2 regions of the Luteibacter sp. UNCMF366Tsu5.1 genome follow, and region 2 is predicted to be linked to the other one. Evidence: riboswitches for the same ligand, from Rfam matches in the RefSeq annotation. Region 2 holds a riboswitch; the other holds the start of a gene.

Region 1 (7,390 bases), on a different contig from region 2:
GCGAGAAATCCACTTCCTCCACGGTCCACGTATTGCGGATGGCGGCGCGGTACATCTCATAGAACTGCGGGTACTTCATCGGCCGCAGGGTGAGTTCGAAGCCGGGGTCGAGGATGTGGGAGTCGCGAGTGATCGGGGTGGCGGACATCGGGTGCCTCAATGGGAACGAGCGGCGCGCCGTGGCGCGCCAGCGTCGAGAAGGGGTGCGGAGCGGCAGGTGCCGCTCCGCGGGCCGGTTACTGGCAGGCTTCGCAGTATTCGGGGTTTTCGAGCGAGCAGAACACGGCAGCCGTCGCCTGTTCCTGCGCGTCCACGACAGGGGTGGCCGGTGCGGCCGCAGCCGCGCTGACCGTGGTCTTCGCAATGCGGGTGGCCGGGCGCGAGCGCAGGTAATAAGTCGTCTTGATGCCGGCCTTCCAGGCGTACATGTACATCGACGAAAGCTGTCCGATGTTCGGGTTCTCCATGAACAGGTTCAACGACTGGCTCTGGTCGATGTAGGCACCGCGCGCAGCGGCGAGATCGATCAGCGCCTTCTGCGGCAGCTCCCAGGTGGTGCGGTAGATCGCACGCAGTTCGGCCGGAATGGCGGCGATGCCCTGCACCGAACCCTCGGCGAGCTTGATCTGATCGCGCACTTCGGCGGTCCACAGTCCGAGGGTCTTCAGCTCCTCGACGAGGTAGCGATTCACGACGAGGAAATCGCCGGACAGCGTCTCGCGTTTGAAGAGGTTCGACACTTGCGGCTCGATGCACTCGTAGCAACCGGCGATGGAGGCGATGGTTGCCGTCGGTGCGATCGCGATCAGCAGGGAGTTGCGCAGGCCGGTGGCCTTGATCTTCTCGCGCAACGCGGCCCAGCGTGCATCGCGCCCGGTCGGCGTGGCCGCGGGCCAGTAGTCGAACTGCAGCTCGCCATTGGCGGCACGCGTTTCCGCAAAGCCCGGATGCGCGCCGTCGCGCTCGGCGATCTCGTTGGACATCGACAGGGCGTGGAAATAGATCTCTTCTGCGATGCGCGTGGATATCTCGCGTGCTGCGTCGGAGTCGAACGGGAGACGCAGCTTGAAGAAGACGTCCTGCAAGCCCATCACGCCGAGGCCCACCGGGCGCCATTTCATGTTGGCCGTACGGGCCGTGGCGATCGGATAGAAGTTGAGATCGATGACGCGGTTCAACTGGCGCACGGCCGTGCGTACCGTGGTGGCCAGCTTGTCGAAATCGAACGCACCATCGACGACATGACGTGCGAGGTTGATCGAGCCGAGATTGCAGACGGCCGTCTCGTTCGCGTTGGTGACCTCGAGGATTTCCGTGCACAGGTTCGACAGGTGGATGACGTTCTCGGGGCGCGCCGTCTGGTTGCTGGTGGCGTTCGAGCGGTCCTTGAAGGTCATCCAGCCGTTGCCGGTCTGTGCCAGCGAACGCAGCATGCGTGCGTACAGCTCGCGGGCCTTGATCGTCTTCGCGGCCAGGCCGTCGGCCTCGGCTTTTTCATAGGCGGCGTCGAACGCGGCGCCCCATGTGTCGACGAAGTGCGGCACGATCTTCGGGTCGAACAACGACCAGTCGCCGTCGGCTTCGACCCGGCGCATGAACAGATCGGGCACCCAGTTGGCGAGGTTGAGGTTGTGTGTGCGGCGTGCGTCGTCGCCGGTGTTCTCGCGCAATTCGAGGAATTCCTCGATGTCCGCGTGCCACGATTCCAGATACACGCAGGCCGCGCCCTTGCGCTTGCCGCCCTGGTTCACGGCGGCAACGGAGGCGTCCAGCGTCTTCAGCCACGGCACAAGGCCGTTCGAGTGGCCGTTGGTACCGCGGATCAGCGAACCGCGCGAGCGGATGCGCGAATAGGCCAGGCCGATGCCGCCGGCGAACTTCGACAACTGAGCCACGTCACCGTACTTGGCGTAGATCGACTCGAGCGCGTCCTGCGGCGAATCCAGCAGAAAGCACGACGATAGCTGCTCGTGCGCGGTGCCGGCGTTGAACAGGGTCGGCGAGCTGGCGAGGTACTCCAGCGACGAGAGCATGCGGTACAGCTCCAGCGTCTCGGCCACGTCGTTGCCGCCGAGCGCGCAGGCGATGCGCATGAAGAAATATTGCGGCGTCTCGATGACGAAGCGCTTCGTCGGATGACGCAGCAGGTAGCGGTCGTAAACCGTGCGCAGGCCGAAGTATTCGAAGCGTCGCGAGGCGCTGGTGTCCACGGCATCGTTGAGCTTGCGCGCGTTCACTTGCACGAAGTCACGGAGGCGCTCGTTGAGAATGCCCAGCTCGAAGCCGGTGGAGATCGACTGCGAGAACGACTGGATGTCCTGCCCGGACACTTCCTTGTCGATGAAGGCGGCGAGCAGGCGCGCGGCGAGCTGGCCGTATTCCGGCTCCTCGGCAGTCAGCGCGGCGGCCGTGCGGATCGACAACTGGTCGAGTTCCTGCGTGGTGGCGCCGTCATAGAGGCCGCCGATCGTCTTCAGCGCGACGCGCATCGGGTCCACGGCGTAAAGGCCGTCGGCGCTGCGGGTGACCGCGCGCACGATCTTGTTCACGTCGACGACTTCCTGGCCGCCGTTGCGCTTCGTCACGCGCATCTGGCCGGGGTTGTGCGGCGGGGTCAGGGCAAAGGCCGGTGGCGGCTCGTTGCGATAGCCAGCGGCGGGCGCGTTGCCGGTCGCGGGCGGGGTGGTGGTGACGGCGTCGGCCGTCTCGGTGCGCTCGTGCGCGGCGGAATCCATCGTGGTCATGTGTGGCGTGCCCCAGGGCCAGGTTCAAACTCCCGTTCCCTCGGACGGGGCTCGAAGCGGTTCAGGCCAACGGGAAAAAAAGCCGGGACGGAGCCCGCCCAGGGCGGCTCCGGTCCGCGACGCGCTTCCCCGCGGAAGCCGTCACCACAATCGGCACCGATGAGGCACCGACCGCTGGCAGGTCTTCGGACTCGTGGACGAGGGCACTGAGGCCCGCCTACCCATCGCTTCCCAGTCGCTGAGGACCAGTGCATTCAGACGGGGTCGTTTCCACTTACCGCTGCGGGGCAGTTCCGGATTCGCACCGGATTCCCTATTAAGTCCGACGGGCAGTCGCGCCTCTCCGGACACCAGCAAGCACACGATATAGCCGGCCGGTCGAAGGGTCAACACAAGATGTTGGGTCTGGCGCAGGTATCTGATCGGATTCGTAATCGAGCGCGAAGAGGATGTGAAGATCGTCTACACAATCGGATCTTGCGAGCAACGATAAACTCCCGTCTTTCCTCCCTCACGCACCCGCCAGGCTCGATGCCATCTTCCTTTGCGCTGCAGGATCATGCACTGATCTCCCGGTCGTTCGATGCCGTTCCCTACGGCATCGTCGCCCTTTCCACCGCCGGGGAGCTCCTGTACGCGAATGCGTGGGCGGCCGCTCGGTTGCCCTCGGACGATTTCCTCGCCGTATGGGGTGACGAGACCCGGAAACGGATCGTCGATGCCTTTTCGCGGTCCGTAGATGAGGGCCTCGCCACGTTGGAGGTCGCCTCGGCCGATGGCACGCCCTGGCGCCTGTCCGTGGAGCCGTGGCGCGGCGGTGCGGACGCCGAGCCGGTGCTGATGGTGTCGCTGCTGCCGACCCGGAGCGACGGCGAGCCCGTGGACTTTGCGCTCGGTCTGACCCAGGACCAGCTGCGCCAGGCGCAGAAGATGGACGCGATCGGCAAGCTGACCGGTGGCGTGGCGCACGATTTCAATAACCTGCTCCAGGTGATCAGCGGCAACCTGCAGCTGCTGAGCGCCGACGTAGCTGGCAACGCTCGCGCGGAACGCCGCGTGGCGAACGCCATGGCCGGCGTCACCCGTGGCACCAAGCTCGCCGCTCAGTTGCTTGCTTTCGGCCGGCGCCAGCCGCTGGCTCCGAAGGTGGTGAACATCGGCCGCTTCGTCCGCGACATGGACGAACTCCTCCGCCGCGCGCTGGGCGAGGCGATCGAGGTGGAGACCGTGGTGGCCGGCGGCCTGTGGAACACGCTGGTCGATCCGGGCAACGTCGAGAACGCGCTGCTCAATCTCGCGCTCAATGCACGCGACGCGATGGAAGGGCGCGGCAAGCTGACCATCGAGGCCGGCAATGCGTTGCTCGACGCTACCTACGCCGCGGCACACGGCGACCTGCGTCCGGGCCAGTACGTCATGATCGCGGTCACCGATACCGGCACCGGCATTCCCGCCGAGATCATCGACCAGGTATTTGAGCCGTTCTTCACGACCAAGCCGGAAGGCCGTGGCACGGGCCTTGGCCTGTCGATGGTCTATGGTTTCGTGAAGCAGTCCGGTGGCCACGTGAAGATCTACAGCGAGCCGGGTCATGGCACGACGGTGAAGATCTACCTGCCGCGCTCGACGCAGAGCGAGGACCGGGTGGTCGACATTGAGGAGGAAGGCGTGCGCGGTGGCGACGAGACCATCCTGGTGGTGGAGGACGACGACGCCGTGCGCGAGACCGTCGTCGCCATGCTGGGCGACCTCGGCTACCGCGTGCTCAAGGCACGTGATGCGGAAAGTGCATTGTCGATCATCGAGAGCGGCATCGCGATCGACCTGCTGTTCACCGACGTGGTGATGCCCGGCTCACTGCGCAGCCCCGAGCTGGCGCGCAAGGCCGCCGAACGGCAGCCGGGCATCGGCGTGCTGTTTACCTCGGGCTACACGGAAAACGCCATCGTGCATGGCGGCCGCCTCGATGAGGGCGTGGAGCTGCTGAGCAAGCCTTACACCCGCGACCAACTCGCGCGACGCGTGCGCAACGTGCTGGCGACGCGCCTGCGGCGTACGCAGGATGCGCTGCCGATGGCGTCGGCTACCGCGACGCCGGTGCCGCCGCCGATGCGAGTGCTGGTGGTCGAAGACGATGCGCTGATCCGCATGTCGATCTGCGAAATGCTGGAAAGCCGCGGACACATGGCCTTCGAAGCTGGCGACGGCCATGAAGCGCTGCGTGTGTACAACGCGCAGCCGATCGACGTGCTACTGGCCGACGTCGGCTTGCCAGGCATGAACGGCGTGGAAGTCGCGGAGCGGTTGCGGGAGCAACAGCCCGAGCTTCCCGTGCTGTATGCCACCGGCGATCACACCGCCAATGGCATACAGCGCGACGAACGCACCGCGATCCTGGTGAAGCCCTACGGTGTCGCCGACCTGATGGATGCGATCGGGCGGATTACGCGGGTCACCTAGCCCTTCGTCTGGTGCGGGTCAGGGAAGCATGTTGCCGCCGGTGACGCCGTAGGTTTCACCGGTGATGAAGCTCGCTTCCTGGCTCGCCAGCAGCACGTATAGCGGTGCGCACTCCACCGGCTGGCCCGGCCGGCCGAGCGGTACGTTCTTGCCGAACTCCACCACCTTCTCCTGCGGCTGGCCGCCGCTCGGCTGCAGTGGTGTCCATACCGGACCCGGTGCCACGGCGTTCACACGAATGCCCTTGTCGGCGGCCTGCTTCGCCAACGCCTTGGTGAAGGCGACGATAGCCGCCTTGGTCGGCGCATAGTCGAGCAGGATGTCCGACGGCTGATAGGCCTGGATCGACGCCGTGTTGACGATGGCGGCGCCCGGCGGCATGTGCGGCATGGCGGCCTTGGTCAGCCAGAACAACGCGAAGACGTTGGTACGGAACGTGGCCTGGAACGATTCGCTGTCCAGTTCGTCGATCGACTTCGAGTACTGCTGGCGTCCCGCGACATTGGCGAGGATGTCGAGGCCGCCCAATTCCTTCACGGTCTTGGCGACCAGCTCGTTGCAGAACGCCTCGTCCTGGAGATCGCCCGGTATGCCGACGATCTTGCTGCCTTCGGCGCGGAGGAGCGCGATGACTTCGTCGGCGTCCTTCTGCTCCGAGGGCAGATAGTTGATGACCACGTCGGCACCTTCGCGCGCGAACGCGATCGCGGCAGCACGTCCGATGCCGGAGTCCCCGCCGGTGACCAGCGCCTTGCGGCCATGCAGGCGGCCGTTGCCGTGATAGCTGGTCTCGCCGTGATCTGGCCTTGGCACCATCTCCTTCGCCAGGCCGGGTGCCGGCTGCGGCTGCTTGGAGAAGTCCGGTTGCGGATACTGCGTGCGGGGATCTTGCATGGCGTACGGATCGTGGTTGGCGGCGTGATCCATGGGGGCGGTCTCTCGTGGGGAAGGGTCTCTCCTGTTTACGCAGCGAAACGTCCATGTCCCGTCCACGCGATGTCATGCCCCGTACGCATGACAGTCAGATTTCATGCGTGTCATGCCGGCGTTCTTGCGCGCTATGCTCGGCTATCTGGCTCGCACCGAGGTCGTCACGTTGCTCCTGCGTTTCTTTGCCGCCTGCGCGTGGCTCGCCTTCGTCCCTGTTGCGAACGCCGCGATAACGCTCGCCACGCCACGGGTGGAGCGCACCGAATCGCCCACGTATGTGGACGTTAAACAGCCGAGATTTTCCTGGGTGGTTCGGAGCGATGCGCCGGGTACCGTGCAGATCGGTTACCGCCTGGTCGTGTCACGCAACGGAAGCACGGTGTGGGATAGTGGCGAGGTGAACGACCCGCGTCCATTCGACATCGCCTACGCCGGGGCACCCCTGTCGCCTGGCGAACGTTACGACTGGCGCGTCGACGTTCGCACCTCGGACGGAACCGCCGAGGTCTCCTCGCACTTCGATACTGCGCTCGATGAGGCCGGGTGGCACGACGCCCGCTGGATCGGCAAGCGTGACGACACGCTTCCTGCGCCGCTGTTGCGCAAGACGTTCCGGGTCGACGGGCCCGTGAAACGCGCGACGCTCTACGTCGCCGCGGGCGGCTACGCGGACATCGCGATCGATGGGCGCCCGGTGAACGACGCCGTGCTCTCGCCGGGTTTCACCGACTACGACAAACGTGTCGAGGTCGTGGCGACGGACATCGCGTTGTCTCCCGGCTCGCACGTGCTCGACGCGGAACTCGGGCGCGGCTTTTACGGCCTGACCAATCCGAACGTCTGGCATTGGGAACGTGCACCGTGGCACGGCAAGCCGCGCCTGCGTGCGTTGCTGCGCATCCGCTACGCCGATGGCCGTGTGTCCGACATGGTCAGCGATGCGAGCTGGCAGGTGGGCGACGGGCCGACGCGACTCGATGACCTCTATCGTGGCGAAATCTACGACGCACGCTTTGTGCGTCCGGATGCGTGGGCACCGGCCAGTGAACTGCCCGCGCCGCGCGGCAAACTCGTCGCGCAGACGGAACAGCCAATCCGCGTTATCGATACGCTCGCGGCCACGGAAGTGACCGAGCCCGTACCGGGCACCTATGTGTTCGCCTTCCCACGCGTGATCGCCGGCTGGGCCACGTTCGACGTGAGTGGGCCGTCGGGAGCGACCGTCGTTGCACGCTATGGCGAAAAGCTGCTTGCCG
Region 2 (7,390 bases):
GAATGGTGGACACATCGGCAACCGTGCTGTCCTTCTGCAGGACCTCGGCCACCTGGAGCAGGCGCCGGGTCATCTCGTCGGGAGAGATGTTGGCATCCGCGCTGACCTGCAACTGCAGCATGCCCGTGTCTTCGTCGGGCATGAAGTTGCCGCCGGCCGTCTTCACCACGGCGATGGCGAGCACCACCGTCGCTACGAGCAGAATCAACGGCTGCCAGCGCATCAGGCGGCGATGCCGCATCGCCCAGTCGAGCCCGCGCTGGTACAGGCGGAGGAAACCGCGGTCGAAACGTTCCAGCGCCAGCTCCCAGCGCGAGGGCTTGCGGTCCGGGGCGTCGTGTTTCAGGTAATGCGCGCACAACGCGGGAGTCAGCGTCAGCGACACCACCGCGGAAATCAGCACCGCCGCGGCAAGCGTTACGGAGAACTCGCGCAGCAGCTTGGTGATCATGTTGTTGCCGAACAGCAACGGCGCGAACACGGCCACGAGCGACAGTGTGATGGAGATCACCGTGAAGCCGATTTCGCGCACACCTTCCAGCGCGGCCTCCATAGGCTTCGCGCCATTTTCCATGTGGCGAACGATATTCTCGATGACCACGATGGCGTCGTCCACGACGAAGCCGATGCACAGCACCAGCGCCATGAGCGACAGCGTGTTCAGCGTGTACCCCAGCGACCACATCACCACGAACGCGCCCGCGAGCGACAACGGCACGCTGAGCGTGGCGATCATTGTCGGCCCCATCCGGCGCAGAAACACCAGCATCACCAGCACGACCATGACGATACTGATCATCAAGGCCACTTTGACCTCGTGCAGTGCCGACTGCGTGGTCTGGGTGAGATCGAAGATGGGCGTGACTTCCGCATCGGCGGGCAGCAGCGAGCGGAACCGCGGCAACGCCTGGCGGATGGCCTCCGCCGTGGCGATCGAGTTGGCTTCCGGCCGCTTGCTGATCTGCATGGTGACCGAGCGCTCGCCCTGGAACCACGCCTTCTGGTACTGGTCCTGCTGGCCGCTGTACACCTTGGCGATGTCGGAGAGCCGCACCGGGACGTTGTTGCGCACGGCGATGAGGATCTTGCCGAAGTCCTCGGGGCTGCGCAGGCCGTCGTTGGCGATCACCGTCATCTGTGAGTCGCCGTCGGAGAGCACACCTTGCGGTGAGTTCACGTTGGCGGCCTGCAGTGCATTCGACACGTCGTTCGCGGTGAGCCCCTTCGACGACAGGGCGTTGGTATCCAACTCAATACGGACCGCGTGCGGCGTACCGCCGAAGATCTGCACGCGCGATACGCCGTCGATCTGCGCGACCGCCGGCCGGATCAGCGTGTCGACCACGTCGTAGAGCTTGTCGGGCGGCATCGTCTTCGAGGTGAGCGCGACGAGCAGGACGGGGATCTGGCCCGTATCGAACTTGAAGTACTGCGGCGGCGACGGCATGCCGGCCGGCAAATCCGCGGCGGCGGCGTTGATGGCGGCCTGCACGTCGCGCGCAGCAGCGTCCGTCGATCGGTTCATATCGAAGCGGATACGTACGAACCCTGCGCCTTCCGTACTGTTCGAGTACATCTGGTCCACGCCCGGGATCTGCCCCAGGTGTCGCTCGAGGGGCGCGATCACGGTGGACGCCATCGTCTGCGCGCTGGCGCCAGGCATCTGCGTCTGGACAAACACCGCCGGCACCTCGATCGAAGGCAACGCGGCAACGCCCAGCAACATATAGGCGATGGCACCGGCCAGGGTCAGCCCCGCGGCAAGCAGCGAGGTACCGATGGGCCGGCGGATGAAGGGAGCAAAAAAATTCACGGCACGTCCTGTGTTCGCGGGAAGGTACCCCGCGCCCGCGGACTTTATGACGTCCCGCGCGTTTCGTCGCGTGTGCCTTTAGTGGGGCCCCTGCCGGAAGACAGGGGTTCCCGGTTTCAGTGTGCGGGGGCGTAGCGCAGGGTCAGATAGTAGGTGCGACCCAGCTGGTTGTAATAGGCCGCCGTCTCGTAGCGCTTGTCGGCGAGGTTGGCGACGCGGCCCTGCACGCTCCAGTCGGCATCGACGTGCCATGTCGCGCGGAGGTCGGCGGTGGCGTAACCGCCCAGCCGGCGCGTGTTGGCGGCGTCGTCGAAGCTGTGGCCGGCCGCGTTGAGCGAGCCGCCCAGCGTGAATGCGCCCAGGTCCTTGTCCAGGTCCACGCGGGCGGTGCGTTCCGGGCGACGCGCGAGCAGGTTGCCGTCCTGGCTTCCGCCGTCGCGGTTCTTCGGCTGCTGGAGCGTGACGTAGCCGCGCACGTGCCAGCCATCGACGTCCGCGCCCACCTGCCCCTCGATGCCACGGATGCGTGCCTTGCTCACGTTGATCGGCAGGAAGTTGGCATCGAAGCCGATGAGGTCGTTTACGGTGGTCTGGTAGGCGTTCACCGCCCAGTTCCAGATCCCGGGACGCGCAGACAGCCCGATCTCGGCGGTACGCGAGGTTTCCGGATTCAGATTGACGGGCGCGCCGTACGGATAGAACTCGTCGTTGAAGGTCGGCGCGTGGAAGGCGGTGCCGTAGGACGCCGTGAGCTTCATGCCGTTGTCGAAGCGGAAGCCATAGGCCGCCGAACCGGTGGTGTGGTTGCCGAACTGGGTGTTGTGGTCGTGACGGACCGAAAGCTGGAGTTCGTGGGCGCCAAACAGACCCTGGTACAGGGCGAAGATGCCTGTGTTGTTGCGCGAGTCGGCCAGGTAGTCGGTATCGCTCTTCAACTTTTCCTGCTGGTAGTCGACACCGGCCGTCAGGGTCTGGCCTGCGGCGAGGGTCACGTCGTTCTGCCAGGACGCCTGGTTGCGCTTGGAGTAGAGATAGCCCACCCGCGCCTTGTCCACGCCGTAGTTCACGAAGTCGAGCGTCTTGTCTGCGCCATTGAGGTAATTGTCGGCGCGGTCCTGGTTCTGGCCGAGCGCGAGCGACATGCGCCACGCCGGCATCACGTCGAAAGCCAGCTTCCCACCCGCCACCTGCTGGGAGCGGCGTGTGAAGTTCTGGAAGTCGCCGTCGTACTCGATGTCGCCCTTGCTGCGCAGCCAGCTACCGGTGAGCTCGGTGCCATCGTCCCAGCGATAACCGCCCGACAAGGCGCCGTTGTACATGCGCGAGGCATCGTGATCCGGCTCGTCGGTGAAGCAGCCCGCCATGGCCTCCGCGGCGCCGACGCGGCAAGCGTTGATACCGGCCGTGTATTGCCCGCCAAGGCTGGCGTTGTACCAGCCGTGCTGGCCGCCACCGGAAATGCCGGCCTGCCCCGCGGTATAGCCGTGGCTACCGCCCGTGACGGATAGCGTCGGGGTCGGCGCCTCACCGGCCTGGCCGTGGCGGGTGAAGATCTGGATGACGCCGCCAATGGCGTCCGATCCATACAGCGTCGAACGCGGGCCGCGCACGATCTCGATGTGGTCGATCTGCTCTACGGGGAGCTGCTCATAGGCTGGCAGACCGGCACCCACCGTGCCGACGCGCACGCCGTCCACCAGCACCAGCGTGTGCGACGAATTGGTGCCGCGCATGAACAACGAGGTCTGCTGGCCGATGCCGCCGGTGTTCGCGATCGCCACGCCGGGCAGGCCAACGAGAAGATCCTGCACGCTCACCGGCTGCAGCCGCTCGATGTCCTCGCGGGTGATGAGGGTGACCGGTGCCAGCACCTCGTCCAGCGGCGTGGGTGCACGGTTGGCGGTCACCACCACCGGATCGAGCCGGTCGGGCGCGTCGGCGGCATGGGCCATCGTCATCGTGGACAAAAGCGCCGCCGCGAGCAGGGTCTTCTTCATGGAACGTCTTCCTTTCGCCGCAAGGCGGCTCATGCAGGCAATCGGAGGACGTGCGACGAACGGCAAACGGGAGGGAACCCGGCGGCTGTCCGGATCCGCCCTCCGCGAATCGATCGAAACAGGGACGCCCGCCGGGGTGGCGGGTCGACATCGGGCCGGTCTCCGGACTCGCGTCAGCCATCGACGATGGCCGGACCCGGTGCCTTCCCGCTCGCGCAGTGGCGTCTTACCGAGTCCGCGAACGGGCAAAGCCCGCCTGGACGCATACCGTTGCGGGGGCAGTGCCGGCCTTGTCCTACGAAAGAACGCACCGGCTTCCCGTTTAATCCGCGCCAACCACCGTCGGCGCGGACACCCGAACGGCGCGGATAGTAGCCGGCAAGTGCTTGTTTGTCACGACAAATTTAATTTTTGCTTAACACAGGGTTGACCATCGCAAAATAATTCGATTACAAGCGAAAGGAATTGCTGTCGGGCGCGCGGTATGGCGCAACGGGAGGCATGGCCCACGAAACCGCGTCCGGGGAGACCGGTGGAGCGGGGCGATGAGACGGCAACACCGCCGGAGTTCGGCTCGCATCTTCGCAGCCGGCTTTCTTGCTTTCCTCGGGGAGACATACACATGCAGGCCTTCAACGTTCGCAATGGCGCCATGCGGCGCACCGCCTTGTGCACCGCCCTCGCCTTCTGCTTCGCCAGTGGCGCCGTGCTCGCCCAGTCCAATGCTTCCGGTGTCGTGTTCGGCCGCGTCGCGCAGCCGGACGGCGCCGTCGTCCATCTCGAAAACCTGGATACGGGTCTGACCCGCGACGTCGGCGTAGACGCCGATGGGCGCTACCGCGCCAGCTCGCTGCCGGTCGGCCGCTACAAGGTATCGGTCCAGCGCGGCGGTCAGGTCGCGGAAAGCCGCGACAACGTGCAGGTGAACCTCGGCGGCGGCGTGGACGTGTCCTTCGGCGGCGCAGCGACCGCTTCAGCGACTTCCGCGCAGAACCTGGAAGGCGTGCAGGTCACCGGCAACGTCCTCCCCGCGATCGACGTGTCCCAGGTCGACTCGCGCACCGTGCTCACCTCGGAACAGCTGCAGAAGCTGCCTCTCGCGCGCGACGTGACAGCGGCCGCGTTGCTCGCGCCGGGCGTCATTTCCGGCGACAGCCGCTACGGTAACGTCGCCTCGTTCGGCGGTTCGTCGGCGTCCGAGAACCAGTACTACATCAACGGCTATGCGGTGACCAACGCGCTCACCGGCCTGGGCTTCACCAGCCTGCCCTACGACGCGATCGACCAGCAACAGATCTTCACCGGTGGTTACGGTGCGGAATACGGTCGCTCGACGGGCGGCGTGATCAACATCGTGACCAAGCGCGGCGGCAACACCTGGAAAGGTGGCGTCGGCATGTACATCCAGCCGAACGGCGCACGCCAGTCGCCACGCAATATCTATCGCACCAACGGCCAGCTGTACCAGAACCGCGGCGACAACGAGCGCAGCGACACCCAGTACACCGCCTACATCAGCGGTCCGCTGATCAAGGACAAGCTGTTCCTGTTCGCTGCGGGCGATTTCACCCGCACCGATACCAAGTCCACCAGCAGCATTCTGGCCCCGCAGCGTACGAACCAGACGCAGAAGGCCACGAAGTGGATGGGCAAGATCGACTGGAACATCACCGACAACCATCTGCTCGAAGTCACCGGCATCGGCGACAAGACCAACACCGAACGCAGCGTCTACGCGTACGACTACGACACGCGAAGCCGCGGTGCGTATCTCGGCACCGACAACCTCAAGAACTTCGATGCGGGCGCGGGCTCGGCACCGGGCGGTGACGTCTACATCGGCAAGTACACGGGCTACATCACCGACGACCTGACCATCAACGCGCTGTACGGTCACACCACCACGAAGCACGAGCGCGATCTTGGCTACGCCGGTTCGTCGAACTGCCCGTGGATCACCGACAACCGTCGCGGCATCGCCAATCCGATTACGGGCTGCGGCCTCGTCAACGGCACGGTGCTGAATGCCGGTGCCAAGGACAAGACGCACGGCTGGCGTCTCGACGTGGAATACCGCGCGGGCGATCACGATCTGCGCGTCGGTGTGGACAACCAGACGCTCGAATCGACCTCCGGCAACATCTACGAAGGCGGCTACCGCTGGGTCTATCGCAACGCGGGCACGGTCACGGGCCGTCCCGACATCGTGCCGCCGCCCGGCACCACGTACGTCGCGGAAAAGCGTCTCTTCGAGACCGGTGCAAGCGTGAAGACCGAACAGGAAGCGCAGTACATCGAAGACCACTGGCAGGTCACCGATCGCTGGATGGTATACCTCGGCCTGCGCAACGAGCAGTTCAAGAACTTGAATGGCGACGGCGAGACCTATGTGAAGCAGCGTCATCAGCTTGCGCCTCGCCTCGGCGCGACCTGGGACGTGTTCGGCGATTCCACCTTCAAGATCTACGCGAACGCCGGCCGCTATCACCTCGCCATTCCGTCCAACGTCGCGATCCGCGGCGCATCGGCATCCACGTACTACAGCGAGTACTACACCTATAGCGGCGTGGCTGCCAACGGCGAGCCGACCGGCCTGACCCCGTTGGGCAGCCGCGCGTACCTCAACGGCGAGGACGGCACCACGCCCGACCCGAAGACCGTGGCCGCGAAGGGTATCGACGCGTATTACCAGGACGAATACATCCTCGGTTTCGACAAGGCCATCAACGAGAACTGGAGCTTCGGCGCCAAGGCCACATACCGCAAGCTGAAGAGCTCGATCGACGACTTCTGCGATTCGCGCCCGTTCGAGTCGTATGCCGCGCGCAACGGCATCGACATCAGCAACGCGTCGCTGCCCGGCTGCTATCTGTTCAACCCGGGCAAGTCGAACACCTTCCTCGTGGACGTAGGCGGCGGCCAGTACGTGCCGTTCAAGCTGACCAAGGACGACTTCACTTCCCCGCCGCCGGGCAATGTGCCGTTCCCGGATCTGAAGCGCAGCTATTACTCGCTCGACCTCTACCTGGAACACCACTTCGCGGATGATTGGTACGGCCGCATCGACTACACCTTCTCGCGCAGCTACGGCAACTCGGAAGGCCAGTTGAAGTCGGACATCGGCCAGCTCGATCCGTCGGTGACGCAGGACTGGGACGCGCCGGAAATCATGCAGTACGCAAACGGCCCGCTGCCGAACGACCGCACGCACCAGTTGAAGGCGTACGGTTACTGGCAGGCCACGCAGGAATGGTTGTTCGGCGGCAACCTGGCCGTCGCGACGGGTCGTCCGAAGAACTGCATCGGCCTCGATCCGGTCGATGCGATCCAGTACGGCGCCTCGTATTTCGAGTGCGGCTTCCAACCGTCGCCGCGCGGGTCGAAGGGCCGCTTGCCGTACACCTGGAACCTCGATCTCAACGCCGAGTACCGCCCGATGTGGGCAGGCCAGAACCAGCCACTGGCGTTCTCTGCCACGGTGTTCAACGTCGTCGGCAGCCAGCGTCCCGTCGGTCAGATCGACGTGGGCGAGACCGGTACGGTGCAGAACGGTGTGCCGGTGGTCAGCGACGACTACCGC

What was found. A riboswitch is a leader RNA that binds a small molecule or an ion and turns the genes downstream of it on or off. The one in region 2 is predicted to bind cobalamin.
Region 1: it holds a riboswitch for cobalamin, as region 2 does, so the genes downstream of both, BT115_RS17600 (ribonucleoside-diphosphate reductase subunit alpha) here and BT115_RS14240 (TonB-dependent receptor domain-containing protein) in region 2, are expected to answer to the same signal.

What each region holds. Positions count from the first base shown of each region.
Region 1 covers NZ_FPIS01000004.1:288,836-296,225, reverse strand. The annotation lists gene BT115_RS17605 (ribonucleotide-diphosphate reductase subunit beta) at 1-148, opposite strand, end outside; gene BT115_RS17600 (ribonucleoside-diphosphate reductase subunit alpha) at 237-2,744, opposite strand; cobalamin riboswitch at 2,903-3,114, opposite strand; gene BT115_RS17595 (response regulator) at 3,276-5,204, shown strand; gene BT115_RS17590 (SDR family oxidoreductase) at 5,223-6,131, opposite strand; gene BT115_RS17585 (alpha-L-rhamnosidase) at 6,244-7,390, shown strand, end outside.
Region 2 covers NZ_FPIS01000003.1:95,677-103,066, forward strand. The annotation lists gene BT115_RS14235 (efflux RND transporter permease subunit) at 1-1,813, opposite strand, end outside; gene BT115_RS14240 (TonB-dependent receptor domain-containing protein) at 1,930-3,810, opposite strand; cobalamin riboswitch at 3,946-4,184, opposite strand; gene BT115_RS14245 (TonB-dependent receptor) at 4,433-7,390, shown strand, end outside.